4 regions of the Nonomuraea sp. NPDC050680 genome follow, and region 3 is predicted to be linked to each of the others. Evidence: riboswitches for the same ligand, from Rfam matches in the RefSeq annotation. Region 3 holds a riboswitch; each other region holds the start of a gene.

Region 1 (7,502 bases), 410 kb from region 3:
AGCGTGGCACCCGGAATCGCCGCCGCCGTCGCGTGGCCGGCGGCGACCGGGACGAGCGCGTCTGCCTCGCCGTGGATGACCAGGGCGGGCACCCCCAGCGTGCCGAGCCGCTCCGTGCGGTCGCCGGAGGCCAGGATGGCGGCCAGCTGCCGGGTCGTGCCCGGCGGGTCGAAGCACCGGTCGTAGGCCTGGCCGGACAGCCGGAGGATGCGTTCCCGGTCCAGGTCGAAGCCGGGCGAGCCGATCACGGACCAGGTTTTCAAGGACTGGGCGAGCACGGCGTCCCGATCGGTGGGGGGCGCGGCGAGCAGCACCGCGCTGGCCTCCGGCGTGGGCGGGGCCACGTCCGGGCCGGGTGTCGACATGATCGAGGTGAGGGTCAGCACCCGCTCGGGGTGCCGGATGGCGAGCGTCTGGGCGATCATCCCGCCCATCGAGGCGCCCACGACATGGGCGGCGGTCCAGCCGAGGGCGTCCATCAGCCCGGCGGCGTCGTCGGCCATGTCGTCCAGCAGATACGAAGAGGACGTTCCCAGTGCGGGAACGCCCTCGTCGTGCAGGTGTGTGGAGAGTCCGGCGTCCCGGTTGTCGAATCTGACGACGTGATGGCCCTGTTCCGCCAGGAGCTCGCAGAGCTCGTCGTCCCAGTGGATGAGCTGGGCGCCGAGCCCCATGATCAGGAGCAGGGGACGTCCGCCGGGTGAGCCGAAGGTCTCGTACGCGATCTCGATGCCGTTGGCGGCTGCAAGCGTGGTCACGAGGTCAGAATGACATTCTGTTTCCCGGGACGCAAAGACCGCCAGCCCCGGACCTGACGACCATCGAGATCGTCGGCTCCGGATCTGACGGCCGTCAGCAAGACCGTCTTCGGATCTGACGGCCGTCAGCGCCGGACGAGCTTGCGGATCCGGTCGCGGCCGACCGTCACGCCACCGCCGAATACCGCCAGCGCGACCGCCGCGGCGGCGCCACCGATGGCGTTCGACTCGACAACCTTCTTCTCAGCCTTTTCTACGGCGCCGGCCTTTTCTACAGCGCCGGCCTTGTCGGCCTTCTTGGCGGCCACCGGCACAGCCTTGGCGGGAGCGGGCTTGACCGAAGCGGGCTTGTCGCCCTCGGCCACGATCGTCGGGGGCTTGGCGGGGTTGCGGTCCACGACGGCGTACGAACCGGTCGAGAAGGGCAGCGGGTAGTTCTTCTTGCCCGGGCCGCTACCCCACTTGGTGATGACGTACTGGATCTTGATGTGGCCCGCGCCACCGTTGCCGTCCACACCCAGCGTGCTGGAGTTGAAGCTGCCACCGGTCAGGGCGGCGAAGGTCTTGGCGTCGAGGTCGAGCATGACACCGCTGGAGGACGGCACGCCCGGACCGCGGTCGCCGACGAAGAAGGGCATCTTCTTGCCCTTGTAGACGACGTAGCCTTCGGTCATGAGCGGCCAGCTCGGGCTGGCGGCGAGGCCCTTCTGCATGGGCTTGCCGCTGGCCGGCAGTCCGGTGTCCCCGGCGCGGCCGGAGGAGTCGTCCCAGAAGTAGGACGCGGTGGTCGAGCCCTTGAGCAGGACCTTCTTGTCGCCGCCGGTGTCGGCGTGTGCGGCGGTGCCTGCGCCGATGGAGATCGCACCGACTACGGCGGCGGTGAGCATGGCAGATCGAACAGACATGAAGTAGCAAAGTCCTTTATACGGGAACAAGGGGATTGCGCTCGCGAAAGGTGTGCGTAGCCGGGCAAAACGCCAAACGGGCGCTACGCGGAGCGGGGAAGAGCTGGGGGGAAGGTGCCGGTCAGTCGGCGGATGACAACACGCGGGCTGGCGGCACTACGCGGGGGTTACGCATGCGGTAGGTGTCCTCTCCATCTCGCCTACCGGGTTAGCTGACGGGTTCGGACGTGGAGATGCCCTACCGACCGTGGTCGGATTCACCCCTAAGGAACGTTTGGTTCCCCGGTTCCCGCGAGCGGGATTCGGCGCCTGCCGGTTGGTACTCCCCTGTTGAAGCCCCAAAGTCACCGGCTGGTAACTCCATGAACTATAGATACCAAACCGGACAAAGGCAAACATAAGGCCATGAAACGGGCGAAGATCTACCTAGGAGGTCAAGAAAAAAGGGGGTACGGCATGCCGTACCCCCAGAAAAGCCCAGGTCAACCGCCGCTCTTCCGCCTGAAAGAACGCTTGCTGGCGGCGGGCCCGTGAGCGCCGTGAATCTTGGAAGGGTCATTGCCCCTGCCACCCGCGCTCGAGTCGGCGTGCTGGTTACGCTTGCGCTCCAGCGCCTCGCGGAACTTGCGCTTCATCTCGTCCTCGGGAGTTTCGTCGACTTCCGGCTCCGGTGTTTCCGCCATGAGGACCTCCTGGTGTTGGGGACAAGGACAGCTTCGCATGACGGCGCTCAGGACGCGAAACTGGCCTCGACCTTGGACTGCGGGGTTTCCCGGTCGATCCGTGCCCGGGCATGGCGATCAGGGCGACCAGCCGGCCCCAGCCACCTGAAGTCGAGCCAGGAAAGCGTTCAGTGAGGAAAGCGTTCAGTGAGGAAAGCGTTCAGCTAGGAAAGCAGGAACAGCTCCTCGGCGGTGAGGACGAGGTCGGCCGCGGCGACCGAGTCGACGATGCTCTCCGGCCTGCTGGCCCCGGGGATGGGGATCATCACCGGGCTGCGCGCCAGCTCCCAGGCGAGGCAGACCTGCTGCGGCGACACGCCCCGCGCCGCCGCCACCGTGCCGAACGCCGCGTGCTTACCACCGAGCTCCGACGCCGAGCTGATGCCGCCCAGCGGCGACCACGGCAGGAACGCCACCCCGAGCTCCTCGCACAGGTCGATCTCCGGCTCGCTGGAGCGGAACTTCGGCGAGTACTCGTTCTGCACACTGGCCAGCCGCCCGCCCAGGATCTCGTGGGCGAGCCTGATCTGCTCCGGGTTCGCGTTGGAGATGCCCGCCATCCGGATCTTCCCCGCGTCGAGCAGGTCGCGCAGGCCGCCGAGCGTCTCCTCGTACGGCACGGCGGGGTCGGGCCGGTGATGCTGATAGAGCCCGATCGCCTCCACTCCCAGTGCCTTCAAGGAGCGCTCGCACGCCTCGGCCAGGTAGTCCGGCCGGCCATTGACCTGCCAGCCGCCGTCCGGCAGGCGGGTGTGGCCGCCCTTGGTGGCCACGAGTACGTCGCCGGTGTCGCCGCTCCAGCTCGCCAGGGCCTTGGCCACGATCCGCTCGTTGTGACCCACCTGGTCGGCCGACGGCGTGTAGGCGTCGGCGGTGTCGATGAGGGTGACTCCCGCGTCGAGCGCCGCGTGGATGGTCTTGATCGACTGTGCTTCGTCGGGCATGTGACCCGCGACGGACATGGGCATGGCGCCGAGCCCGATGGCGCCGACACGGGCATGGCCAATAGATCGTGTGTTCATGAACCCATCCTCCCCATGGTGCGGAGGTGAGGTCGACGCGGGGCAGGCTGAGCCCGGTCTGGCCGCCTGTCTAGTCGCGGATGTTCCGCGCCAGCTGGGTGAGAATCTCCTCGAACGAGGCGGTCTGCTCCTCGCTGAGCCCCGCGCGCAGGCGGGTGTCGAAGGCCATCGCCACCTCGCGCAGCCGGTGGAACAGCCGCTCCCCTTCCTCGGTCAGCTCGACCACGTGGACGCGCCGGTTGGCGGGATCCCGGCGGCGGGTCAGCAGGCCGCCGCTCTCCATCGCGTTGAGGTGGTGGGTCAGCGTCGCCCCCTGGATGCCCACCGCCTCGGCGAGCTCGCGCTGGTTGCCCAGCTGCCGGGACTTGATCGAGATGAGGATCTGCCACACCGGGGCGGACCCGCCGGCGGAGGCGAGCGCGTCGTCGAAGGTCCGGCTCACGGTCCTGGCGGTACTGGTGAGCAGCAGGCCGATCGGCGGCCGGAAGGGTGGCATCATGCCGCCGAGTTTAGCAGTGACATCTAATCGTTTGACATCTAATGCTTCGATATCTATCGTCAAGGACATGCAGCCAAACCCTTCCCTCAGTGGCAAGGTCGCGGTCGTGGCGGGGGCCAGCCGCGGCATCGGCGCCGTCACTGCTCGCGCCCTGGCCCAGGCCGGCGCCGCCGTGGTGCTCGGCGCCCGCGACACACAGACGGTCGAACAGGTCGCCGCGGACATCCGCCTCGACGGCGGACAGGCGCTGGCCGTGCCCCTCGACGTCGGTGACGCGGCGTCGAGCGAGCGGCTGGTCCAGCGGGCACTGGAGACCTTCGGCCGGCTGGACGCGGCCTTCAACAACGCCACCGACGGGCCGATGCCCGCGCCGCTGGCCGACATCGATCCCGACGAGTTCGACCGGGGCATCCGCACGAACGTGCGCGGCACCTTCCTCGGCATGAAGTACCAGATTCCGGCCATGCTCGCCTCAGGTGGCGGGTCGATCGTCAACATGGCCTCGCTCGCCGGGCTCCAGGGCCACGCGAACCTGAGCGCGTACGTGGCGGGCAAGGCCGGAATCATCGGCCTGACGAAGGTGGCCGCGCTCGACTACGCCGACCAGGGCGTCCGCGTCAACGTTGTCGCCCCCGGGCCGATCCTCACCCACCACCTGGAGGCGGCGGGCGAGGAGGCGCAGCGCCTGGCCGGGCTGTCGACGCCCATGCGGCGCGTCGGCCGGTCAGAAGAGGTGGCCGCGGCGGTCGTGTGGCTCTGCTCCGACCAGTCGTCGTTCATCACCGGAGTGACCCTGCCCATCGACGGCGGGCAGGCGGCGGGCGGCAAGCCCCCGCGCGTGTACCGCCAGGGCCGGCCCATGGAGAGACAGGAGATCTGACCATGACCATCGACCAGCGACTCGACGGACTCAGCAGGCAGTGGATGGAAGCCGAGCGCCGCGGCGACGCCGAAGCGCTCGACGCGCTCGCCGTGCCCGACTTCACCCTCGTGGGGCCGCTCGGCTTCATCCTGAACAAGGACCAGTGGCTGGCCCGCTACCGCGGGGGCGGCATGGTCACGCACGAGATGAGCTGGGCGGAGGTCACCGTACGGGAGTACGGCGACACGGCGGTGGCCATCGGCGTGCTGGCGCAGCGCGCCGCGTTCCAGGGCACGCCGGCCGACGGGCGCTTCCGCGTCACCCAGATCTCGGTCAGGGTCGGGGACCGGCGCCTGCTGGCGGGCCTCCACTACAGCCCGATCGCGGCCCCACCGGCACGTCCCTGACCCCGCGACACCGGCGGCCGGGCTCGACGTCAGCGGCCGGGCTCCTCGAAGAGGGCCTGGGTGGCGGTGAAGGTCTGGGCGGTCACGTCCTCCTCGGCCTGCCGGGCCGCCTCCATGAGGGCCTCGGACAGCGCCTCGGAGCCCAGCCGCATCGCTCGCGGCGCGATGTGCACGCTCGCCAGCCCGCCGCTGGGCAGGACCTCGACCGCCACCTGCCCATCTGCCGCCACACCGCGACCCCTGGCCGACTCCAGCCGGCGCCCCACCTCCTCGAACTGAGCCGTCTGTGCCGCTAGCTGCGCCAGCGCCCGGTCGATCTCCGGATCGCCGCTCCTGGGTATGGTCATGCCGGCTCCTTATCGGTGGAGGATGAACGCCCGGGGGGCGTGCGCCAAAGCGGATCGGAGCGACCCTTGGACGGACATGTCCCCGTTGGCGACCAGCGCGTAGAGGGTCGCCGCCGACGTGGTCCGCCGGAAGAAGTTGCCCATGGGACCGGTGCCGAGCATGGTCTCGGTGAACCTCGTGGCCGGGATGAACTTGCGTACGTCGCGCAGGGCCTTGATGCCGCCGTCATAGGCCAGTTCGGCGACGAAGTGCTTGCCCGCGTACTCCCACAGGTTGCCCATCGGCTGGCCGGTGGCGGCGGAGCTGGCCGCGTGCACGCCGGTCTTCACCGTGGCCCACACGAGCGAGTCGGCCACGGCGTCGAGCCCTTCACGTACCGCGTACGTGCCCACGTTGAACTTGCCCGCCTTCGCGGCCAGGATCGTCTTCATCAGCTTCTGGAAGATCGTCTTCTCCAGCCTGGCCCGCGCCACCAGCCACTTGAACACGCCCTCGGCCGCGATCCTGGCCGCCGGGTAGAGATAGCCGAACATCAAGGTGAACGCCATGGCGGCCAGCTGGGTACCGATGATCTTGAGCTGATCCCGGTGTTCCTCCACCGCGTCGGCGTAGTCGTCGCAGCCGTCGGCCAGCTCGTTCAGCGCCGCCCCCATGGCGGCGTAGCGAGGGGCGAGCTGGTCGGGCCACACGTCCGCGAAGCGGTCGACCGACCGGCTGTCGTTCGTCTTGAGCACACCCGCGACCCCGCTCTCCGTGTGCTGCGCGAGCGTGCCGATCGCCTTGGCGAACGCGCGCAACTCCGTCGCGCGCGTCCGCAGGTTGGACACGTCGGCCACGGGCACGTGTACGCCGGCGAACCAAGCGAGCGCCTGGAACGGATCGAACATCAGGCACCTTCCTTGGCCGGCGGCGTCACGGGGATCGGCGCGTCGGGGAGGTCCAGGGCCGCGGGCAGGGACGCGATGATGTCCCGCTCCAGGTAATCCCAGAGTTTCTCGAGGCTGCGCAGATTGCCGGCCGCCGTGAAATTCCTCTCGGCTATGGCGTCCATGTGATGGGTCAGGGCCAGGTAACCGGCGTGATACCACTCGGCCCAATCGATGCCCTCCTCGTCGCCGCCGACGAGGCCGGAGGTGGTTCCCAGCTTCCAGGAGTTCAGCCGGCGCTCCACGACGTCGTCGCCCAGCTTGTCGAAGAGTCCGGCCAGCTCTCGAATGGAGTTCCAGTCGATCTGCACCTGGCCCGACGCGCCTGGCGGCCGGCCGGTCGTCGGGGTCAGGGTGTAGGAGGGGGTGGGCGTCGGCGTAGGGGCCGACGCGTCCGGAGGGGTGCTGGACGGCGGGCTCGACGGCGTGGGAGTGCCCGACGGGGAAGGGGTGTCCGATGGAGTCGGGGTCGCCGTGTCCGACGGGGTCGGGGTCGGGGTCGGGGTGGGTGTATCCGTGGGTGTCGGGGTGTCCGTTGGCGTGGGTGTCGCGGTGGGAGTGTCCGACGGAGTGGGGGTGGGGGTGGGGGTGCCCGTGGGACTGGGCTCCTCGGTCGAATCCGCCATTTACCTTCCCCCATTACAAATACGTTAATTCATGACATAGGCACGCTAGTGACGGAAAATTACTCATACGTTAATAAATCCGTCGCCAGGGTTAATTTACTGACATCCAATTCGGCAGCTCGCGCAACAAGCCGCCCAGCCGATCGACCGATTCCCGTTCGGTGACCCCGCGCATGGCCGACACCTCGACCCGTTCGCACACCTCGGCCGCCTCGGTGAGCCCGACGGTCGCGCAGCTACCCTTCAACCGGTGCGCGAGCGCGGCCACCCGGGCCAGGTCTTGACCGCGTTCGGCTTGGCGGAGCTCGCCATAGATCGCCATGGCCGTCGAGAGGAACACCTCGGCGATCTCCGCGATCTCCCCCGGCGACAGTCCCGCCAGCTCCGGCGGGGCCTTTGACATGGCGGCCCACAGCGGCACCTGGGT
Region 2 (7,502 bases), on a different contig from region 3:
GCGGCCGAGGGGACCGAGCGCGAGGAGGTGGTGAGCCGGCTGCGTGAGCAGCTCGCCGCCCAGAAGAGCGCCGCCAAGGACGAGTCCGACCGGCTGCGCGAGCAGCTCAGGGCGGCCCGCGCCGAGAACTCCGACCTGCGCCGCAAACTCCACGAGGCCCGCGAGCGGAGCAAGGCGGCCGTGCGCCGCGCCGAGGAGATGGAGCACGCGGCGGACGACGCCAAGTCCGCCGCCACGGCCGCGGGCAGCGCGGGCGAGTCCGAGCTGCGCCGGCTCCGCGAGCGGCTGGCCGATGTGGAGAAGCAGCTCGAAGCCTCGCGCCGGGCCGCGCGTGAGGGCAGGAGCATCGAGGACGCCCGCGTCAGGGTGCTGCTCGACGCGCTCCAGGACGCCTCCGCCGGGCTGCGCAGGGAGCTGGCCCTGCCCACCATGATCAGCAGGCCCGCCGACTCGGTGGCCGCGCTCACGGGCGAGCGCCCCGGCGTCAGGGGCGTGCCCGCCCGCGCCCTGGCCGACGACGACCCGCAGCTCCTCGACCAGCTGCTCGCGCTGCCGCAGGTGCACCTGATCATCGACGGCTACAACGTGACCAAGACCGGCTACGGCACGCTGACCCTGGCCGACCAGCGCAACCGGCTGATGACCGGCCTCGGCGGGCTGGTCGCGCAGACCAGGGTCGAGGTGACCGTGGTCTTCGACGGCGCCGAGCTCAACGCGCCCGTCCAGGTGGTGGCGCCGCGCGGCGTGCGGGTGCTCTTCAGCGCGCCCGGCGAGATCGCCGACGACCTGATCCGCCAGCTCGTCCGCGCCGAGCCGCCCGGCCGGGCCATGGCGGTGGTCTCCTCCGACCGCGAGGTGGCCGAGTCCGTCCGGCGCATGGGAGCCAGACCGGTTCCGTCGGCTCTGCTGCTGCGCAGGCTGGGCCGCGCCTAGATTACGAATCGGTTGTTGAGGTGAAAGCTCACCCGCCACTTCTGTACCATTTCGCCCCAGATACATTCCCCTGGAGGCGACACTGTGAGGTTTGGCCGGGTGCCACTGGCCGCGGGTCTCGCGATCGGGCTGCTGCTTTTCCCCACAAGCGAGGCACTGGCCGCGCCGAAGCCCACGATCAAACAGGCGAAAGCCAAGCTCAAGAAGCTGAACGACCAGGCCGACAAGGTCGTCGACCGCTACAACACGGCGACCGAGAAGTACAAGGCGGCCCAAGGCGAGTACGGCAAGCTGAACGCCAGCTACAAACGCAAGCTGGAGACGGTCGCCGCGCTGCGCGCCCAGGTCGTCGAGATGGCCGTCGACACCTACAAGCGCGGCCCCGACGCCACCTCCTGGCCCACGATGATCGGCCAGCCGGACCCCACGGGCCTGCTGGGCAGCATGGCGCTCGCGGGGCAGCTGTCGGAGGAGAAGGTGGCGCGGCTGGCGGCCTTCGACCGGGAGAACCGCGGGCTCAAGGGCGAGCGCGACAAGGCCGAGACGGCGCTGCAGGCGGCCGACAAGGAGCGCGACGGGGTCGAGAAGGAGCGCTCGGAGGTCCGCAAGCTGATCGCGAAGCAGAAGAAGCTGCTCGAGAAGCTCGGCGCCTACAAGACCGGTGACCCCAACAGCACCGGCATCAAGTACACGGGCTCGGCCTCCGGCAACGCCGCCGCGGTGCTCAGGTTCGCCTACGCGCAGGTGGGCAAACCGTACGTGTTCGGCGGCACGGGACCGCGCGGCTGGGACTGCTCGGGCCTCACGCAGGCGTCGTGGCGCGCCGGGGGCGTCTCACTGCCCCGCACCACGTGGCAGCAGTGGGCCTGGGGCTCGGCCCGCAAGGTGGATCTGAAGGACCTGCAGCCCGGCGACCTGATCTTCAGCTCGGGGCTTGGTCACGTCAGCATTTATGCGGGCAACGGGCAGATCGTGCACGCCCCCCAGACCGGCGACGTAGTCAAGGTCGTCACCCTCTCCTCCTATGGCGGCACGCTGGTGGGAGCCATCCGTCCGTAGCTCTGCACAGCTTTGTACTAAAACCACCGATTTTTCGGTACGGCAAGCACGGTGAGCCCCACCCGCCGTCCGTGCCTGGGCTCTGTCCAGGGGCACGCTCCTCCGGTGGGGCCCGCTGGGCGCCGTGACGTGCGCCCTCTTGACCCCGGTCCGTGGCTTCAGGCGGCCGTGGGCCGGATGGTCCGCCGATGGACGCTGGCCGATCCATGCGGACACCACCGGCTTGCCGGTCGACGGACCCGGTCTGCTGGTCGACGGACCCGGTCTGCTGGTCAACGGATCCGGTCTGCTGGTCAACGGATCCGGCCGTGGACGGACTCGGCCTGGGTTTAGGGCCTCTGACCGGCTGTTCAGTCGGCTGCGGCCGCTTGTTCGGCGGAACCAGACCGGCTGTTCAATTGACCCCGATCTGCTGTGCAGCGGACCTCCCACGCACGCAGGCCGATGCCGCTGGGCGGATTGGCTGCACGCTGCTCGAATGCCTTCAGCGGGTGACGACGATCACTGATCTCGGTCCGTCGGCGACCCTCGCGTCGCCCACTTCCGCGCATTCGCCGGCACCATTCACTGGTGCCCTGTCGTGTTACTAGCGGGACCAGTGTGACAAGAGTGACAAAAGGGACCTGACAGATCACTGTGTCGTCAAGTGTGAGAAGGGTCACATTTGAGTAACATAACCCGGCACTCCAGCTGCGGTTCGGGACTTTACTGACACCTCTGAGTGATCCTGACAACCCCATGACGGCTTTGCCAGCGCGTTACTCAAGGGCGTAACTTCTGGCGTCGCGGCGAACAAGCCATGGCGTCGCGACTCTCCATCGGGTCCCCGATGTGGACAGATAAGAAATCCGTTAGGTCATCGCCTCTCCACATGTCTTTACGTGGTGGTGGCCTGCCGAGTCCGTGCAGCCAGGAGGCACGGAGCCGGGGACCCAGCGATCCCGCCCTCGGGATCAGGGGTGAATCGGCGCGTATCGCGCCGTAGGGCGACTTCCAGGCCCGAATCCGTCAGCTAACCCGGTAGGCGTTCGTGGAAGCTCCAAGGAGAAATCCTGTCTACCTCCCCCAGTAACCCCCGTCTGTCCCGCATTGCCCTGAGTGGCGCAGCGCTCACGATGACCGTGACGGCCGGAGGTTTGGTCCTCCCTGCCCCGACGGCGCAGGCGGCGACAACGCGTGATGCGGCCGAAGTTTCCCGGACCACCACAGCGGCGAAGGCCGTCACGTCCGTGAAGAAGGCCGCGCAGCAGACAGCGGTCGCTCGGCAACTGGCGAAGGCCCGTACGGCCGTCGCCGTGGCCAAGGACCAGATCGGTGACCCGTACAGCTACGGGGCCACAGGACCTGGTTCCTTCGACTGCTCCGGTCTCGTCCAGTACGCCTGGAAGAAGGCCGGCGTCAAGATCCCGCGCGTGACGAACAGCCAGTTCGCGCGCATCAAGAAGAAGGTCTCCTGGAAGAATCTGAAGCCAGGTGACCTGCTGTTCTTCCATGGGCTCGGCCATGTGGGCATGTATGTCGGCAACGGCAAGATGGTCCACTCGCCGAGGACGGGTTCGACGGTGCGCGTCGAGAAGCTCAACGGATGGCGCAAGGCGTCGTTCGTGGGCGCGGTGCGTCCCGGCCTGTAAGTCCGGCCTGCAAGACCGTCACGAAGGTCCCGTCCCAGCTGGGACGGGACCTTCGCGTGTTCCGGGCTTTCCGTGACGACCGGTCCGGGCCTTTCCGTGACGGCCGGTCCGGACTTTTCCGCGAACGCTGGTCCGGCCTTTCCGCGACGACCGGTCCGGGCTTTTCCGCGAAGGCTGGTCCGGCCTTTCTGCGACGACCGGTCCGGGCTTTTCCGTGACGGCCGGTCTGCGGCGCGGGGCGACTACGATCGGGGAACGTGTCCGTGCAGGTGAGCCGCCGAGTCTTGGTGGTGGGGGTGCTGCTCCTGGCCCTCGCCTCGGCCAGCGCCGCCCCGCACCCGTCTCCAGGGGCGAACGACCTCTCAGCAGCGGTTCGTGACCTATCGTCCGGTAGCCCCGAGCAGTCCGCGACGATCAGTGACGTGCCGCCCGGCGGCCCCGGTCAGCCCGTGACGGATCACGGTCTCCCCTCTGGCGGTCCCGATCGGTCCGCGACCGGCCACAACCCGGCGGCCGATGATCGTGAGCTTCCGGCGGAGGCTCAGGGCCTCTTGGGGGATGGCGCCGAGGTCGTACGAGGTGTGCGTTCCGTCGTCGTCGGTCAGCACGCGGCGCCCGAGTCGCTTCGCGACCTGGCGCGCAGGGCCGATGCCGCCGGGTCGCGGGTCTCCGCCGTGCTCGGCCAGCCGGTGCGGCCCGTGGTGCTCGTGCCCGGCTCGGCGGCCGAGGCTGCCCGGGTGGCCGGGGTGGGGAGTGTCGACGGGCTGGCGGCGGTGGCCGATGGCGGGAGAGTGGTCGTGGTGCCCGAGAACTTCGCCCGGCTGACCCCGACCGGCCGGGACATCGTGCTCACGCATGAGCTCACCCACGTCGCCGCCGGGACGAGGCGGTTGCCGGTGTGGCTCTATGAGGGGTTCGCCGACTACGTGGGCTACCGGGACGCGGGGTTGCCGGTCCGGGTGGCCGCCGCCGAGTTGGCCGCCGACGTGCGGGCCGGGCGCTTGCCGGGCGAATTGCCAGGGCCTGCGGCATTCGCACCGTCCACTCGGGAGCCTGTACGCCTGGCACGGGCGTACCAGGAGGCGTGGCTGGCGTGTCGCTTCATCGCCGAGCGGTTCGGTGAGGGGACTCTGGTGAGGCTCTACCGTGATGCCCAGACAGGTGGCCTCGACCGGGGGCTCACCGAGCTCGGGCTCTCGGCGGGGACGCTGACGGCACGGTGGCGCGACTACGTGCGGGACCAGCTTGCGTAAGGGGAACGCGGATGGAAGATCTGCAGGGCACCGACGACATGCCGCCTGACGACGACGCGGGCCCCGATCAGCACCCGGCACAACCGCCCGGCGACTCCGCCACGTCAAGCGACTCCGCCACGTCAAGCGACTCCGCCACGTCAAGCGACTCCGCCACGTCAAGCGACTCCGCCACGTCAAGCGAGGGCGCCACGCCGGACGACCGTGCCGCGTCAAGCGACCGAGCCACGCCGGACGACCGTGCCGCGCCAGGCGACCGAGCCACGTCAGGCGAGGGCGCCGCGCCGGACGACCGTGCCGCGCCAAGCGATCGCGCCGTGTCCGGTGGCTGGGTCGCGGACGGCGGGGACGTCGCGGTCGGCCGGGCCGGTGCCGGTTGGGCGCTGGTCGTTCTCGGCGTGGTGATTGTGGCCGTGGTGGCGTTCACGACGCCCTGGCGGGTGATGCCCTCGGGCGCTCCCACGGTGGCGCCGGACCCGGCGCGCGACTTCAGCGCCGCCGAGATCGCCAGGGCCGCCGCCTTCGACGCGGCCACGAGCCTGCCCGGCTACCTGTCACTCGGGCTGACCGTGCTGTTCGCGGGGCTGCTCGTGCTCACGCCGTTCGGGGCCAAGGTGTTGGGCAGGTTGCCGGGGCCGTGGTGGGTGCGGGTGGTGCTCGGGGTGGTGGTGCTGACCGCGATCGTCGAGGCGATCAGGTGGCCCCTGGGCATCTGGTACGAGGTGCGGCTGCGCGACTACGGCCTGTCCACGCAGGACTGGGCCGGCTGGACCGGCGACCGGCTCAAGAGCCTGGCCGTGAACGTGGTGCTGCAATCCATCATGGTGCTGGTCGTGGTGGCGCTGGCCAGGTGGCTGCGGCGCTGGTGGATCCCGGCCGCCGCGGGCGCGTTCGCGTTCACCTTGGCGGCGTCGTTCGTGTATCCGGTCGTGTTCGAGCCGCTGTTCAACGACTTCCGCCCGATGCCAGGGGGCGCGCTCAGGGCGAACCTGATGATGCTGGCCGAGCGCGCCCATGTCCCGGTCGAGGACGTGCTGATCGCCGACGCCTCCCGCCGGACGAACGCGCTCAACGCCTACGTCTCCGGCTTCGGCGCCACGCGCCGGATCGTCGTGTACGACACGCTGCTCAAGGCTCCGCAGTCCGAGGTCGAGCTGGTCGTGGCGCACGAGCTGGGCCACGCCAAGTACGGGGACGTGCTGGTCGGCACGCTGGTGGGCGGGCTGGGCGCCGCGTTCGGCACGATTCTGCTGTTCCTGCTCCTGGGCCTGCTACGGCGGCGCACGGGCATCGCCTCGGCGGCCGACCCACGGGCGGTGGGAGTGATCATGGGCTTGATGAGCCTGGCCACGGTCGTCTCGGGGCCGGCCCAGAACGTGGTCAGCCGCCACATCGAGGCCCGCGCCGACCTCCACGCCCTGAACCTCACGAAGGACCCGGCCACGTTTATCTCGATGCAGAAACGCCTGGCAATCACCAATATTTCCGACTTGTCGCCGGATCCGGTGGAATATGCCCTCTATGCATCACACCCCGCCGGCCCCGAACGCATCGCCATGGCCCGGGAGTGGGCCGCGCTGAACGGCCGGCAGCAGCCGTGACCGGTGTGCTCATCGTCACGAACGACTTCCCGCCCCGGCCGGGCGGCATCCAGTCGTTCGTGCACGGGCTGGCCCTGCGCACCCCCGGCGTGGCCGTCTACGCTCCGGCCTGGCAGGGGTGCGCGGAGTTCGACCGCCGCCAGCCGTACCGGATCGTCCGTCATCCCACCTCGCTCATGCTGCCGACCCCGGCGGTCGCCCGCCGGGCCGCCCGCCTGCTGGCCGAGCAGCGGGCGGACACCGTGGTGTTCGGCTCGGCGGCCCCGCTGGGCCTGCTCGCGCCGGGGTTACGGGCGGCCGGCGCGCGGCGCGTGGTGATGCTCACCCACGGCCACGAGGCGTCGTGGGCGAGCGCGCCCCTGTTCCGCGGGGCGCTGCGCAGGATCGGCGCGCACGCCGACGTGGTGACCTACCTCGGCGAGTACACGCGCGCCCGGCTGGCCGCCGCGATCTCGCCGGCCAAGCTGGTACGGCTGGCGCCGGGCGTGGACACCGGCCAGTTCCACCCGGACGCGGCCAAGGCCGAGCTCGGGCTGGCCGGGCGGCCCGTGGTGATCTGCGTGTCGAGACTGGTGCCGCGCAAGGGCCAGGATCAGCTCATCAGGGCCTGGCCCCGGGTGCTGCGGGCGGTGCCGGAGTCGGTGCTGCTGCTCGTGGGCGGCGGGCCGTACCGCAAGAGGCTGGAGAAGCTGGCGCGGGGGCAGGAGTCCGTCCGCTTCACCGGCACGGTCCCGGCGGCGAGCCTGGCCGGCTACTACGCCGCCGCCGACGTGTTCGCGATGCCGTGCCGTACGCGGCTGGGCGGCGTCGACGTCGAGGGGCTGGGGATCGTGTTCCTGGAGGCGTCGGCGACCGGCCTGCCGGTCGTCGCGGGCGCGTCCGGCGGCGCCCCGGACGCGGTACGGCACGGCGAGACCGGTCTCGTCGTCGACGGCACCGACGTGGAAGAGGTCGCCGCGGCCCTGATCGAGCTGCTCGGCGACCCCGAACGGGCCCGGAAGATGGGCGCCCGGGGCCGTGACTGG
Region 3 (7,502 bases):
CCTGGTCGAGGAACTGGCCGAGCGGATCGCGGGTCTGCCGCGCGACTCCTACGCGCGGGTCGCCGTCGACGGAGCGCCGCCCGCCCAGCCCGAACGGCTGGCGGACGAGCTGGTCGCGCCGCTCAGGGCGCGGGGCAGGGCCGTGTTGCGGGTGTCCGCTGCCGACTTCCTGCGGCCCGCGTCCCTCAGGCTCGAGTACGGCCGGACGAACCCCGACGCCTTCTACGACGACTGGCTCGACACCGGGGCGTTGACCCGGGAGGTGCTCGGCCCGCTGGGGCCCCAGGGGACCGGCAAGGTACTGCCGGCGCTCTGGGACAGCCGGGCCGACCGCGCGTACCGCCTGCCGTACCAGACGCTGCCTCAGGGGGCCGTACTGCTGCTCGACGGGACGCTGCTGCTGGGCCGCTGGTTGCCCTTCGAGGTGAGCGTGCATCTGTGGCTGTCGGAGGGGGCGCTGGGGCGGATGACCGGGGAGGACGAGCGGTGGCGGCTGCCCGCGTACGCGCGCTACGAGCGGGAGGCCGATCCGTTGCGGACCGCCGACGTTGCCGTACGCGCGGACCATCCCGGACGAATGGCCATCCTGATGGAGAGCGGGCGGTGACCAGCGCACACTGGGGCCATGAGCTCCAGCATTCCCAGCAGCTGGTACAACATCGTGCCCGATCTGCCCGCGCCACCGCCTCCGCCGCTGCATCCGGGCACGCGGCAGCCGGTGGGACCCGATGACCTGGCGCCGCTGTTCCCGATGGAGCTGATCGGCCAGGAGGTGAGCACCGAGCGGTACATCGCCATTCCCCAGGAGGTCCTCGATGTCTACCGGCTCTGGCGGCCCACCCCGCTGATCCGGGCGCGTCGGCTGGAGAAGGCGCTCGGCACGCCCGCGCGGATCTACTACAAGTATGAGGGTGTCTCCCCCGCCGGGTCGCACAAGCCGAACACCGCCGTCCCCCAGGCGTACTACAACGCCCGCGAAGGCGTCCGGCTGCTCACCACGGAGACCGGTGCGGGACAGTGGGGGTCGGCGCTGGCGTTCGCGTGTGCGCAGTTCGATCTGGAGTGCCAGATCTGGATGGTCCGCGCCTCCTACGATCAGAAGCCCTATCGGCGCTCGCTCATGCGGGTGTACGGCGCGACGGTGTACCCCAGTCCCTCGACCGTGACCGGGGTGGGCAGCAAGGTGCTGGCCGACGACCCCGGCTCGCCCGGCAGTCTCGGCATCGCGATCAGCGAGGCGGTCGAGGTGGCCGGCGCGAACCCGGACGCCCGCTACGCACTCGGCTCGGTGCTGAACCACGTGCTCATGCACCAGACCGTCATCGGTGAGGAGGCGCTGGCCCAGCTGGCGGAGATGCCCGACCTGATCATCGGCTGCACCGGAGGCGGTTCGAACTTCGCCGGGCTCACCTTCCCGTTCCTGCGCGAGAAGCTGGCCGGGAACCTCGACGTCACGCTGCGCGCCGTCGAGCCCGAGGCGTGCCCGTCGTTCACGCGGGGCGTCTACGCCTACGACTTCGGCGACGCGGCGGGCTTCACGCCGCTGCTCAAGATGCACACGCTGGGCCACGGGTTCGTGCCCGACCCGATCCACGCGGGCGGGCTGCGTTATCACGGCATGTCGCCGTTGCTGTCGCACATGTACGAGCTGGGCCTGTTCGAGGCGGTGACCAGGTCGCAGACCGAGTGCTTCGAGGCAGGTGTGCGCTTCGCCCGTACAGAGGGCATCGTCCCGGCGCCGGAGCCGACGCACGCGCTGGCCGAGACCATCGCCGAGGCGCTGCGGTGCAGGGAGAGCGGCGAGGAGAAGGTGATCCTGACCGCGCTGTGCGGGCACGGCCACTTCGACCTGGCCGCCTACGACCGCTACCTGTCAGGGCGCATGGAGGACTACCCGCTCCCGCAGGAGCGCATCGAGGAGGCCCTGCACGATCTCCCCGGCTGAATCGACGGGGCCCTGCGCGGTCTCCCCGGCTGAATCGACGGGGCCCTGCGCGGTCTCCCCGGCTGAATCGACGGGGCCCTGCGCGGTCTCCCCCGCTGAGCCGTTGCACCGGCCGGGGTGAAGGAGCTCACCACGGCCGGCCGGCCATCAGTTCGCGTTCGGGCGCTTGCCGTGGTTGGCCTTCTTCTTCTTGCGCGCCTTGGTCTTGCGAGATCGCTTCGCCATGGATACCTCCAGTGATTGGTCCGCGTTCCAACGTCTCGCGCTGTGGTCTACCGCACAACCCGTGCGACCTAACATTCCCCAACAAAGTCGTGTCATAATTTGGTGGAATCTGTTGGAAGGAGCGGGGGCGTGCTCGCACAGCAGCGCCAGCAGGCGATTCTCGAACGCGTGCGCAGCAGCGGCGGCGTTCGGGTGGCCGACCTCGTTCGCGAGCTCGGCGTCTCCGACATGACGGTCCGCCGCGACCTCGAGGTGCTCGCCGAGCGCGGGCTGCTGGAGAAGGTGCACGGCGGCGCGACCGCGCTGGGTCCCGGCTCGACCGAGGAGCCGGGCTTCACCGCCAAGTCCGCCCGCCAGCAGCAGGAGAAGGAGGCCATCGCGCGCCGCGCCGCCCAGTTCGTCCGGCCCGGCACCGCGGTCGCCCTGTCGGCCGGGACCACCACCTGGGCCCTGGCCCACCACCTCATCTCGGTGCCCGAGCTCACGGTCATCACCAACTCGATCCCGGTGGCCGACGTCTTCCATCGCAACCCGCGCGCCGACCGCACGGTCGTGCTGACCGGCGGCGTACGCACACCGTCCGACGCCCTCGTCGGCCCGGTCGCGGTGGCCGCGATCCGGCGGCTGCACGTGGACACGCTGTTCCTCGGCGTGCACGGGATGAGTGTGCGGGCCGGGTTCACCACGCCCAATCTGCTGGAGTCGGAGACCGACAGGGAGCTGGTGCACGCGGCGCACCGGCTGGTCATCCCGGCCGACCACACCAAGTGGAACACGGTCGGCATCAGCACGATCGCCGATCTGACCGAGGCCGACGCGGTCATCAGCGACTCGGGACTGCCCGAGGAGGCACGTATGGAGCTGGGCGAACGCGCCGGCGAACTGATCATCGCGGAGGACTCGCAGTGAAACGCACCATCACCCAGCTGGCCGACGGCCGAGAGCTGATCTACTTCGACCGGCGCGACGACGCCGACCGGAGCGCGATCGACCGGCGGGCGCTCGACCCCAGGCCGATGGCGTCGGAGCTGCGCTACGACCCGCTCACCGAGGAGTGGATCGCGATGGCGGGGCACCGCCAGACGCGTACGTTCCTGCCTCCGGCCGACGAGTGCCCGCTGTGCCCGTCGTCCGAGACGAGGGCTTCGGAGATCCCGGCGTACGACTATGACGTGGCGGTCTTCGAGAACCGCTTCCCCTCCTTTTCCGGAAATTTCGGGACTTATGGGGATGTCGGGGGGCTGAGCGAGGTCCGGCCGGGGGTGGGGCGGTGTGAGGTGGTGTGCTTCACCTCTGAGCATTCGTCGTCGTTCTCGCGGCTCTCCGACGAGCAGGTGGGCCTGGTCATGGAGGCGTGGGCCGACCGTACGGCCGAGCTGTCCGCGATCGAGGGCGTCGAGCAGGTGTTCTGCTTCGAGAACCGGGGCGAGGAGATCGGCATCACGCTGCCGCACCCGCACGGACAGATCTACGCCTACCCGTACGTGACCCCGCGGACCAAGCTCCAGCTCGCCGCGGCCGCCCGGCACCGGGGCGGCAACCTCTTCGCCGATGTGCTGGCGGCCGAGCGGGCCGCCGGGGTGCGCGTGGTGGCGGCCAACGAGTTGTGGACGGCGTTCGTGCCCGCCGCCGCCCGCTGGCCGTTCGAGGTGCACGTGTATCCGCACCGGCAGGTGCCAGACCTGGCCGCGCTGTCGGAGGAGGAACGCGCCGCCTTCGCCCCGCTCTACACATCCGTGCTGCGGGCGCTCGACGGGCTGTTCGGCGTCCCCATGCCGTACATCTCGGCCTGGCACCAGGCGCCGGTCCGGCAGGATCGTGACCTGGGCTATCTGCACCTGGAGCTGTTCAGCATCAGACGGGCGCCCGGGAAACTCAAGTATCTGGCGGGCTCGGAGTCGGCCATGGGCGCGTTCGTCAACGATGTCCTGCCGGAGGAAGCCGCGCGCATGCTTAAATCACAGGTAGATCTCTAATTGGTTTCCGCTTGGAGTCGCATGACCTTGGATTTACCACTAATATCCCATTTCAGCACCGACCGTAACGGTCGGTGCCGGCCTAATCCCGGGCGCGTGGCCCGGGAGCCGGGGACCCATCGCGTCTTGGGGTGAATCCACTCAGGTGGTAAGGCGGCATCTCCCTGCCCGAACCCGTCAGCTAACCCGGCCGGCATAGGGAGAGGAACCCTCCGTGGCGGCTGCGTCCCCCTCGAGTCTTGCCATCGCTCTCATCACCTCCGCTTCCATGGCCCTCGGAGCCTTCACGGCCGCGCCCGCCGCTGCCGCCCCCAAGCCCAGCGAGGCTCAGCTCCGCGCGGAGCTGAAGCAGCTGGACAAGAAGGTCGACAAGCTCATCGAGACCTACAACCTCAAGCGCGTCGAACTGGCCAAGGCCAAACAGGACTCGGAAACGACCAAGAAACGGCTGGCCACGGCGGAGACCCAGCTCATCACCGCCCAGAGACGCGTCGCCGAGCTCGCGCGCCTGCAGTACCAGAACGGCACCGGCGCGCTGCCGAACCTCACCCTTCCGACCGACGCCTCCAGCGCGGCGTTGCTGGACCACCTCGCGGCCGAGCAACAGGCGATCGTGCAGGGCGTGGCCGCCGCCCGAAACGAGAAGAAGGCGGCCGTGGACCAGGCGACCGCCCTCGAGTCGAAGATCCGCGACGACGCGGCGAACGTGGCCCAGCAGCGGGACGACGCGCAGGACGTCATCAAGGACATCCAGAAGAAGCTGAAGAGCCTCATCCCGTTCGGCCCCGGCCGCCGCTCGGACGGAAGCTGGGCGCCCGAACTGCCGGCCGGCTCCGACAACATCACCGCCCGGATGCGGGTGATCCGTGGGTTGATCCAGAAGGACTTCGCGTTGCCGTACGAGGTGGGCTGCTTCCGCTCGGGCGGCGGCGGCGAGCACCCGCTGGGGCGCGCGTGCGACTTCATGATGAGCACCGGCGGCAGCATGCCCAGCTCGGCCCACCAGGCGCTCGGCGACCGCGTCGCGGCCTGGGCGCTGGAGAACAAGGACAAGCTCGGGGTCAAGTACGTGATCTGGAAGCAGCGCATCAACCAGGGCTCGGGGTGGAGCTCGATGTCCGATCGCGGCAGCATCACCCAGAACCACTTCGACCATGTGCACATTTCGATGTTCTAGAAGGAGACGAATAGCATCTGATGAGCTATTCGCGCTCTTGAAGAAGGCGTTTTAGCCGGCCGTCGGTCTGTGAGGGCGTACCGCCCTGCTCAAGACGGGCTCCGACGGTTTGGTTCACCCCACCGAGGGGTGGACCAGCCCGGTGTGGGCACTCCAGGGCGGCGTGTTCACCGGCGGCAACGGCATCGTCGTCGGGTTGTGTCCCGACGGTGCGCCTCCCGTCAGCTACATGCCGGGCGGCATACATGCCGGGCGGCATACATGCTGGGCGGCACGGCAAACATCTACGGCGACTACCGCAAGTCCTGCCTGCACCGCGTCACGGTCTCCGCCGACCGCGCCACGCTCGACGTCCACTACCTGACGACCGCACCCGGCAACGCGCAGAATGTCGCGTACTGGCCCGCGAGCGGAGAGCTGTGGCTGGTCAACGAGTTCCGCGGGGACTATGACGGCGTGTACGGGAGCGACCGCCTGGTGCCGGCGTTGAGCTGCCCGGATCTCACGTGCTAAGAGCCGGGCCCGCCGACCGGAACGGGAGCCGGTCGCGGCGCGGCCGTCGCCCTTGCCCTGACGTGGATGCCGCCGACCCTGGCCAGCATCGTCGACACGTTGAGCAGGATGATCGCCGCCTTCAGCGCGTTCGCTCCCACGTCGTGCGCGGCCATCCAGCGGCCCAGTTCGGGACCGAACACGTGCGTCGCGCCGTACGAGAAGGCGAGCTTCGTCAGGGTGATGGCTACCCAGGCGGTCACGTAGGCAAGCCCGGCCCTGGAGTACACGGCCTGCTTGTCCGGCACGTACTCGAACCGCATGAACGAGACCGCGGCCAGTCCCATCGCCAGGCCGAGCACGGTGGCCGCGGCTTCGAGCAGCAGCCCGGTGCCCGACAGCTCGAAGCCGTCGAAGAAGATCGGAACCAGCGCCGCCGCCCCTGCCACAGGGCGCAGGAGCCGGAACAGCCCCACCTTCCGCCGGCCGATGTCGCTTTCGATGGCGATCGCAAAGATGATCAGGTTGAGGAGGATTACGCTCACATCGCTCATGGCAGACGACGGTAGGCCGCAGGGCCGGGGCCGATCGTCAAGCCGGAGGTTGGTTCGCGTCAACCCGTGGGTTGAGAGTCGGAGGCGATCCCCCGCCGGTAGGCGTAACGGACGGCCTGCGCGCGGTCCCGCGCCCCGATCTTCGCGAAGATGCGGTTGATGTGCGTTTTCACCGTGGCCTCGCTCACGCGCAGCCGCTGCACGATCTCCCGGTTGGACAGCCCCGCCGCGACCAGCTTGAGCACTTCCAGCTCGCGGTTCGTCAACCCGTCCGGAGGCTCGGGGGACGGAGCGGCGTCGAAGAGCGACTCGCGGACCCGCTTGGTGAGCAGGCTGCGTCCCTCAGCGGCGGCGGCCACCGCCTGGTAGATGTCCTCGCGTGAGGCGTCCTTGGTCAGGTAGCTGAGCGCGCCCGCGCGCAACGCCGCCGCGATCTCCCGCTGATCGGAGTAGGTGGTGAGCACGACCACGCCGGTCCGCGGGTGTTCACGACCGATCCACCGGATGGCCTCGACGCCGTCGAGTTCGGGCATGCGCAGGTCCATCAGCACCACGTCGGGACCGTGCGCCGCCACGGCCGCGACCGCGTCCGCGCCGGTGCCTGCCGTCGCGACCACCTCCACGTCGGGCAGCAGGCCGAGCAGGACCGCCAGTCCGTCGCGGACGACCGGGTGGTCGTCGGCCACAACCACCTTGATCACAGCGGGATCCGCACGTCGACGTGCCACTCCTCTCCCTTGGGGGCCGCGCTCAGCGTCCCGCCCAGCCGCTCCGCCCGTTCCCTGAGCCCGCGCAGCCCGAAGCCGGGGCCGACCGGCGCGGCAGGGCCCTGGCTGACAACGCTCAGCGTGGCGTGTGTGCCGTATGCGAGGCGTATGCGCACGGGGCTTCCCGGCGCGTGCTTGCGTGCGTTCGTGAGCGCCTCCTGCACACCCCGATACAGCGTCAGGGCGACGTCGGCGGACAGCTCCGCGGATGCCGCCTCCATCTCCAGCTCCGCGGGCTTGCCGGCACGGTCGGCGTAGGCCGTGGCCAGGCCGGTCAGCAGTTCCTCCAGTGGCAGCGCCTCGTCCCGCAGCGCGAGAATGGCGCGCCTGGTCTCCACCAGCCCCTCGTCGGCCAGTTCCTGCGCC
Region 4 (7,502 bases), on a different contig from region 3:
GCTCGCCTCCAGAAAACCGTGACGCGCCGTCGGGCGGAACGACCCACCGCCGATGGCAAGAATGTGCGACTGGCCCGACCTGGTCATGTTGGTATCTCCCGCGTGGTAAAGGATGAACAGCACCTAAGAATAGGGCGCTAGATTATGTCGCTCAAGGCCTCGTCGAGATGGTTATGGGTGAATCCGTAGCCGCTGCCGGACAGTTTCCCAGGCAGAATCCGGTGACTGGGCAAGAGCCCTTCCCGCGCGAACTCTCCCAGGCCGATGCTCAGCGCGAAGGCCGGGACGGGCATCGGCACGGTGCCCTTACGCAGGGCTTTCCCGAGCGTGGTGGTGAACTCCGCATTGCTGACAGGATTGGGCGAAGTCAGATTAACCGGCCCCACCAATTCCCGATTTTTCAGGATATGTAGTACTGCCTGAACCCAGTCGTCCTCGGATATCCAGGACCAGTACTGCTTCCCACTCCCGAGCGGCGCGCCGAGCCCCATCTTGAAAATGGGCAGCATCCGCCCAAGCGCCCCACCCCGCCCACTCAACACGAGCCCGGTACGCAATTGCGCGGTCCGGACACCGATCTCCTCGGCGGCCCTGGCCGTACCTTCCCAGAGCTCGCACAGATCAGCCAGAAACCCGGTGCCTTTCCCCTGGGACTCATCGATGACCCGATCTCCGGTATCACCGTAGAAGTCCACCCCAGAGGCCGACACGAGCACCTCAGGAGGCTGGGACAGCTGCCGCAACGCGTTGACGAGCACCCGAGTCCCGTCGACCCGGCTCCGCACCAGCTCGCGCTTGTACGCCTCGCTCCAGCGCTTGTCGGCGATGGGCGCTCCGGCCAGATGTACGACTCCTTCGGCCCCTTCGAGCACCGAAAGATCGATCACATCGTCCCGAGGCTCCCAGTAGGCCTCCTCATCGCTCTCCGGAGGCCGCCGCACCATCCTGACAACCCGCTGCCCCTGCCCCTGAAGCGCGTCCACCAACGGCCCCCCGAGCAGCCCGGACGCCCCCGTAACGATGATCGCCATACCTCCACACTACGCCGAGGGCCTGCCGCCACCCGCCCGTTACCCGCCTGGAGTGTCGGCCGTCTGATGCCCGCCCGCCACAACGGGCTTCGCAGGTCGGCGCTTCGCGCTTTCGGGGCTCAGGCGTTTGCTTCCAGTCGGGCCATGGGCCCGACCCCTGTAGGACCTCGCTTCGCTCGGGCGTCTTCCCGAGACGCGGCTCCGCCGCGCGCTTCGCCCACGGCTTCGATTGTTGTCCAGATGGGGCAGGTGATGCCTAGGCCGAGCCCAAGGCAACGGGCGGCCGTACGGGGCCCCCACCGCGATGCGGTCCGCCGCGCCTACCGGGAGAGAAGCTGATCGACACGGCGGCGGTCCTGGGCGCAGCCCCGGCATCGCCGTTCGGCGGATGGTCGTGAACGCACCAACCGTACGGTCTTGCGTTTAACGACTTCACGCGGTCGACCCTGACGGACTCGCTGGTGGTCATTATGTTGCTGACCGGCCGACGAGATCGTCTTGATTTTCGGCGGCCCACTGCGCGAGTTGCGCCAGGGGGCCGTTTGTGAACGATTCCCCCAGCTTGGAGAGCCGGTAGACCGCGCCTGTGTGCGTTGACGCTTGATCGGCGCTGTTGTCTCTCACGACGAGCCCGCGTGCCTGGAGACGTTGTAGCGCCTGAGTCAGCACCTTGTCGCTGACTCCCGCGATCGTCGTGAGCAGTTCCTTGCGTCGCGTTGGCCCCAGGCGCAGGGCCGAGAGCACGACAGGATCCCAAGCGTGGCTGATGAGTTCGGCCGCCGCGCGCACCTGGCAATCGGAGACGAATGTCTGACAGGACCCCTCGAGCACGAAACCCAGTATCGCATCGGTCTCCTACCAAACGGTAGGAGCTCCGTTCGTAGCGTCCCAGGAACACAGCTCGAAACAGAGGAGATCACTGTGAACGTAGGAATCTTGGGCACCGGAAACCTCGCCGTCGCGCTCGGCCGAGCCTGGGCTCCGGCAGGTCACTCACTATTCGTGGCAGGGCGCGACCCCCTGCGCTCCAAGGAGGCCGCCGACCAGATCGGCCCTATGGCGAAGGCTGTCGACCCCACAGAACTCGCAACTCAGATCGACGTGCTCGTGGTGGCGGTCGCTTGGGAAGGGCTGGAGGCGGCGCTGTCTCTCGTCGGCGCCCCCGAGGGGTCACTGGCCGGCAAGGCCGTGATCGACTGCACCAACCCGGTCGACTACACAACCTGTGAGCTGAAGCCGACATCCGGCTCGGCGGCGGCACTCGTGGCGCACACGGCTCCGGGTGCACACGTGGTGAAGGCGCTCCACCTGTTCGCAGGAGCCTCGTGGCCGTACGTGGGTCCGCAGGAGTCAGCGCCGGTCGTGGCGATCTGCGGCGACGAGCCAAGCGCTCTCGATCGCGCTGCGGCGCTTATCCAAGATCTTGGTGCCCGGCCCGCGGTGGTCGGTGGGCTCGGCAGCGCCCGGCAACTGGAGGAGGCCGCCGGCTTCGTCATGAGAGTCGTCGCGGCGGGTTACAACCCGAGGCTCGCCGTTCCCGATGTGGATCCGGCACTCCTTCGAGCAGCACAGACGACGACCGACTAAGCCAGCAGCCCACCGGAGAGGGTCGTGACTCCGGCCTTCACGGCCCTCTGGTTCACCCCTGATACCCCCGCCATGACTCACCCGCTGCCGGAGATCGCTAACTACTGATAGAGACGCTTTCTCATGATCGGCAGCTGTCGGAGGGCGTGGTCACGGCCGAGAAGGTCCGGGACCTGCTGGTGGCTCATCGCCTGGCCGACCGGGCGTTGACGTTCGCGATCGACGCGAGTACGCATCCGCGCCCGTATGCCGAGACCAGCCCGGGACGTCAGTGGCATCACCTGTCCGGACCGGGCGGGGTGGACGGCGGGGTGCCGGGCTGGGCCTGGCAGCCCCTGGTCCAGCTCAACCTCGACCATGACTCGTGGGTCGCGCCGCTGGATGTGATCTGCGTCGAGGTCGGCGGCCCGGCCCAGAGCCTTGCCGCGGTCAGCCAGGTCGACGCACTAGAGGGTCTGTCCGGGCGATCAAGAGGACGGGCTAATGCGTCGCGGTCGTCAGTGCGGGTTATCTCGGTTGCTGCGGATTTGCTGTGCTGTCAAGATCTGCACATGATTACCCCTGGCCCAATAGTCCCTGGTGGTGGCGGCTACCGTCACTCGTACGAGATCAGCGCCCCTGCACGCCTGGTCCAAGTCTCCGGACAGATTCCGGTGGCGCCGGACGGCAGCCTCCCAGACGGATTTGCCGCGCAGTGCCGCCAGGTCTGGGCCAACCTGGCGGCTGCGCTGGCTCATCACGGGATGGGTCTGTCCGACCTGGTCAAGGTGACCACGTTCCTGTCAGACAGGGCGTATCGGGAGGAGAACTCCGCCATCCGGCAGGAGGTACTCGGCGACCACGCTCCGGCTCTGACGGTCATCATCACGGGTATCTACGACGAAGCGTGGCTATTGGAAGTCGAGGCTGTCGCGGCGCGGTAAATGCCGTCCGCCGGTCATGAAGGCCGGTCATGAGCGGAGCCACAGGACGGTGGCTGCGACAGCGACGGTGCCGAGGAAGACGTAGCCGCGCTTGTCATACCGTGTGGCCATGGCCCGTGACTGTTTGAGCTTGTTGATGGCCCTCTCGACGGTGTTGCGCTTTTTGTAGCGGTCCCTATCGAAGGCGGGTGGCCGTCCGCCGCGTGATCCTTTGCGCAGGCGGGCGGCCTGGCTGTCGCTCTTCTCGGGGATGGTGTGGCGGATGCCGCGTCGGCGCAGGTATTGGTCGTGGCCTGGATGGCGTCGGGCTTTGTCGTCACACAGGACGGTGACGCGCCCACAAGAGGATCCGCGCAGCCAGGTCGGCTACGTCTTCACCCTCTTCGGCAAACACCATCGGGATCAGCGCGCGTGCCTGCGCGGCGTCCGCCATCGCGTCCTCGATCCACTCTCGCGCGTAGCCGCGCGCCCGCAGGCGGTCCAGTCGCACCTCGTCGGGGCAGTCCAGTACGGCCCAATGGGCCGGATCGTCCCACCGTCCCGCCGGTGCGAGTTCCGGGGGATCGGGGACAGGGCACAGCAACAGCACCGGATGCCCGGCCCGCCGCACCATGGTGACGATCCGCGCCCACAGCCGGTCGTACGCGGGCCACACGAGAGCGGCCCGCGGGTCGGCGATGGTCACCCCGAGCAGCGCGCCGTCTTCGAGCAGCTCATCCATGTCCATCACGACCAGCCCGTCCGCCGCCCGCAGCAGGTACGGCAACAGGGTCGTCTTTCCCGCGGCGGGAGCGCCCGCGAGCAGGTACAGAGGCGCGAGCCCACCGGCCGGTTGATCTACCACCGGCTTGATCATAGAGAGCCGGCCGACAGGGCGGGGCCACGTGGATGGCGGAGGCCGAGTTCCTTCGCCGACCGGGCCGCAGCCGGTCAGCGTTCGGCCGCGAGGGTGACGCCCAAACCGATGAACACGCTCCCGGTCGCCGCGTCGATCCGGCGGCGCACCGCCTGACGGCCGCGCAGCCAGCCGCCGATCCGCCCGGCCAGCACGCCGACCGTCGCGTCGGCCAGGAACTCCAGGACGATCAGGATGGCGCCGAGGATGGCGAACTGCAGCCAGACCGGCCCCGCCGCGGGATCGATGAACTGGGGAAGGAAGGCGATCATGAACGTGAACGTCTGCGGATTGGCCATGGAGGAGACCACACCGTTGAGGAAGGCACGCCGGCCGGACATTCCGCGGCTGGCCGGATCCTCGGCCTGGCTGTTCTTGCGGTTGCGGATCATCTGGACCCCGAGGTAGATCAGGTACGCGGCGCCGGCGAGCCGTAGCACCGTGAACACGACCGGGAACGTCGTCAGCAGTACGGCGAGCCCGGCGGCGGCCGCGGCGATGTACAACGCGTCACCTGTGATCACGCCGACCGTCGCCAGTAGCCCGGCGCGGGGGCCACCCCGCAGACCGCATCCCAGCACGAACAGCATGTCGGGTCCGGGGGTGATCAGAGCGACGATGGTGGTCGCCGTGAAAACGGCGAGCAGGTGCGGATCGATCGGCATGTGATGATCTTTCCACCTCCGGTGTCGGCGCGCGGCTCCGGGGCCGGCGCGACCAACACCGTTCGGGGCACGCCGGCGCAACTCACGTTCACTGATCAGGAACGGTCAGGCGGCGTAGCGCGGGTAGCCGTAGCCGACGACCTGGGAGGTGGGACGGACGCGCTGTTCGACCTTGCCGTTGCCGGTGTTGCCCTCGATCGTGGAGATCGTGCCGTCGCCGTTGTCCTTGATCACGAAGCCGACATGGCTGATGGAGCTCAAGTCCTTGCTGCCGCTCCAGGAGTAGAAGACCACGGCGCCGGGCTTGGCCACGGTGCCCCAGCGGTGGTTGCCGGCGAACCACTTGGCGTGGGCCACGGTGTAGGCGTCCCAGCCGACCTGGGAGCGGGCGCCGCTCTCCTCGCCGACCCAGGAGACGAACATCGAGCACCAGGCGGCGTTCAGGTAGTCCTGCCTGGTGCCGCCGTCACGCTGGACGGTCTCGGCGGCGCGGGGTGAGTTCACGTACCACTGCTGGAACTTGGTGCCGCCGCCGTTGGCGTCCTCGGACGTGCCGACCTGGGCCTTGGCCAGGTTCAGGACCTGCTGGGCGGTGACGTTCACCTTGGCCTCGCCGTTCCTGCCGCCCTGCGCGGAGGCGGGGGCGGCCTGAGCGGCCTGGGCGGTGGCGGGGGCGGCCTGAGCGGCCTGGGCGGTGGCGGGGGCGGCCTGAGCGGCCTGGGCGGTGGCGGCGTGCCGTGTGGGGGCCGTGGCCGCCGTGTCGGCGTTCGCCGCGGTGTGGGTGCCGAGGGCGGCGGCGGTGATGGTCGCGCCGAGCGCGATCTTGGCGTAGTTGATCTTGGGGGTGCGGATGATGATGATTACTCCTTGCTTCCATTCCGCTTACCGGGTTAGCTGACGGGCTCGGGCGTGGAAGCTGCCCTACGGCACATTGATGTGCCGATTAGCCCCGATCGAGACATGGGTCCCCGGTCCCGCGCACAGGCGGGTTCAGCGGTCACAGGTGATTTCCTGTGATGCATGTGATGGGTATGACGTCCGTACTCGGACATTGGCGGCGCGGCCGGGAGGGATGCTCACTGTCTAGGCCAGGCGCACAGATGGGTACAACGCACCCCTGACCTGGGTAATTCCATCGCAATGAAATCGCCACGCCAGGCCCGCCCAGCTCGTCGATCCGTCAAGTGGCGGGGGCACCTTGTTGATGTCGTGCCAGGGCGCATCCGGAGAAAGTTCGCCTACGGTCTGTCGAAATCGCGTCGCCCGTCCGACGTAGAGGCGTACCGACCAGTCATACAGCCAGGGAGACCCTCATGGCCCAGTACGCGATCCTCATCTTCGACAACGCCGAAGCCGGCGACTACACCCCTGAGCAGCAGGCGGCGAGCCAGCGGCACGCCGACGATCTCGTCGACTCCGGCGCCATGATCGCAGCGTACGCGCTGCGGTCCGCCGACACCGCCACCTCGTTGCGCGGCGACGTGGTCACTGACGGCCCCTTCATCGACTCCAAGGAAGTCATCGCCGGCGTCTGCGTCATCGAGGCCCCCGACCTGGACGCCGCCCTGGACCTGGCGCGTCGTAACCCCGCCGTCCAGTGGGGCCGTGGCGGTGTCGAGGTGCGTCCTGTCGCAGGCGGCATCGCGCCCATCGCCCGATGACGGCCGCGGCGGACGCGGGACAGGCAGAGGCGGACGCGGGGCAGGCGGTCGCCGACGCGCATCGGCGCGAGTGGGCTTTCGTGCTCGCCGCGACCGTGCGCGTCGCGCGGGATCTGGACCTGGCTGAGGAGTGCGTTCAGGAGGCGTATGCCGTGGCGCTCTCGGCCTGGGAACGCCATGGAATCCCCGCCAACCCCGCCGCGTGGCTCACCACCACGGCCAAGCGCAGGGCGATGGACGCGATCCGCCGCGAGCGGACCTTCCGGTCGAAGCTGCCGCTGCTGGTGGAGCCCGACGAGCTCGCTCCGCACAGGCTGACGGAAGGAGATGAGGGAGACCAAAAAGAGGGGGATCGAGAAGAGGGGGACGCGGTGGAACTGGAAGGTGCCGTACCCGATGAACGGCTGCGACTCATCTTCACCTGCTGCCATCCCGCGCTCGCGCAGGAGGCGCAGCTCGCGCTCACGCTGCGGCTGGTGTGCGGGCTGCCGACACCGGACGTCGCCCGGGCACTGCTGGTGTCGGAGCAGACCATGGCCGCCCGGATCACCCAAGCGAAGAAGAAGATCTCCGTCGCCCGCATCCCCTACCGGGTGCCGCGCCCGGCGGAGCTGCCGGACCGGCTGGCAGCCGTACTCGGCGTCCTGCACCTGCTGTTCACCGCCGGGCACACGGCGCCCTCCGGCCCGGCGCTCATGCGCACCGACCTGGCCGACCGCGCGCTGCACCTGGCCCGCGCG

What was found. Region 3 has a riboswitch for cyclic di-AMP ahead of AB0H88_RS15550 (hypothetical protein). Riboswitches for the same ligand answer to the same signal wherever they lie in the genome.
Region 1: linked by a shared signal. The riboswitch ahead of AB0H88_RS13730 (hypothetical protein) and the one ahead of AB0H88_RS15550 (hypothetical protein) in region 3 are both predicted to bind cyclic di-AMP.
Region 2: linked by a shared signal. The riboswitch ahead of AB0H88_RS01875 (C40 family peptidase) and the one ahead of AB0H88_RS15550 (hypothetical protein) in region 3 are both predicted to bind cyclic di-AMP.
Region 4: linked by a shared signal. The riboswitch ahead of AB0H88_RS02130 (CHAP domain-containing protein) and the one ahead of AB0H88_RS15550 (hypothetical protein) in region 3 are both predicted to bind cyclic di-AMP.

What each region holds. Positions count from the first base shown of each region.
Region 1 covers NZ_JBFAIF010000003.1:533,994-541,495, reverse strand. The annotation lists gene AB0H88_RS13735 (alpha/beta hydrolase) at 1-758, opposite strand, end outside; gene AB0H88_RS13730 (hypothetical protein) at 884-1,663, opposite strand; cyclic di-AMP (ydaO/yuaA leader) riboswitch at 1,846-1,981, opposite strand; gene AB0H88_RS13725 (DUF5302 domain-containing protein) at 2,146-2,346, opposite strand; gene AB0H88_RS13720 (aldo/keto reductase) at 2,550-3,407, opposite strand; gene AB0H88_RS13715 (MarR family winged helix-turn-helix transcriptional regulator) at 3,478-3,906, opposite strand; gene AB0H88_RS13710 (glucose 1-dehydrogenase) at 3,974-4,786, shown strand; gene AB0H88_RS13705 (nuclear transport factor 2 family protein) at 4,789-5,175, shown strand; gene AB0H88_RS13700 (YbaB/EbfC family nucleoid-associated protein) at 5,205-5,522, opposite strand; gene AB0H88_RS13695 (hypothetical protein) at 5,532-6,410, opposite strand; gene AB0H88_RS13690 (hypothetical protein) at 6,410-6,760, opposite strand; gene AB0H88_RS13685 (hypothetical protein) at 6,816-7,103, shown strand; gene AB0H88_RS13680 (response regulator) at 7,167-7,502, opposite strand, start outside.
Region 2 covers NZ_JBFAIF010000001.1:383,825-391,326, reverse strand. The annotation lists gene AB0H88_RS01885 (NYN domain-containing protein) at 1-933, shown strand, start outside; gene AB0H88_RS01880 (NlpC/P60 family protein) at 1,018-1,992, shown strand; cyclic di-AMP (ydaO/yuaA leader) riboswitch at 2,876-3,034, shown strand; gene AB0H88_RS01875 (C40 family peptidase) at 3,222-3,623, shown strand; gene AB0H88_RS01870 (hypothetical protein) at 3,881-4,876, shown strand; gene AB0H88_RS01865 (M48 family metallopeptidase) at 4,888-6,477, shown strand; gene AB0H88_RS01860 (glycosyltransferase family 4 protein) at 6,474-7,502, shown strand, end outside.
Region 3 covers NZ_JBFAIF010000003.1:945,348-952,849, reverse strand. The annotation lists gene AB0H88_RS15570 (uridine kinase) at 1-607, shown strand, start outside; gene AB0H88_RS15565 (TrpB-like pyridoxal phosphate-dependent enzyme) at 626-1,945, shown strand; gene AB0H88_RS15560 (DeoR/GlpR family DNA-binding transcription regulator) at 2,300-3,079, shown strand; gene galT (galactose-1-phosphate uridylyltransferase) at 3,076-4,146, shown strand; cyclic di-AMP (ydaO/yuaA leader) riboswitch at 4,216-4,356, shown strand; gene AB0H88_RS15550 (hypothetical protein) at 4,415-5,323, shown strand; gene AB0H88_RS15545 (hypothetical protein) at 5,585-5,836, shown strand; gene AB0H88_RS15540 (hypothetical protein) at 5,833-6,369, opposite strand; gene AB0H88_RS15535 (response regulator transcription factor) at 6,429-7,070, opposite strand; gene AB0H88_RS15530 (histidine kinase) at 7,067-7,502, opposite strand, start outside.
Region 4 covers NZ_JBFAIF010000001.1:439,632-447,133, reverse strand. The annotation lists gene AB0H88_RS02170 (peptidase E) at 1-87, opposite strand, end outside; gene AB0H88_RS02165 (TIGR01777 family oxidoreductase) at 138-1,031, opposite strand; gene AB0H88_RS02160 (helix-turn-helix domain-containing protein) at 1,500-1,862, opposite strand; gene AB0H88_RS02155 (NAD(P)-binding domain-containing protein) at 1,953-2,618, shown strand; gene AB0H88_RS02150 (RidA family protein) at 2,765-3,541, shown strand; partial or broken gene AB0H88_RS02145 (transposase) at 3,569-3,832, opposite strand; gene AB0H88_RS02140 (AAA family ATPase) at 3,858-4,385, opposite strand; gene AB0H88_RS02135 (LysE family translocator) at 4,472-5,101, opposite strand; gene AB0H88_RS02130 (CHAP domain-containing protein) at 5,207-5,704, opposite strand; cyclic di-AMP (ydaO/yuaA leader) riboswitch at 5,966-6,107, opposite strand; gene AB0H88_RS02125 (YciI family protein) at 6,415-6,762, shown strand; gene AB0H88_RS02120 (DUF6596 domain-containing protein) at 6,759-7,502, shown strand, end outside.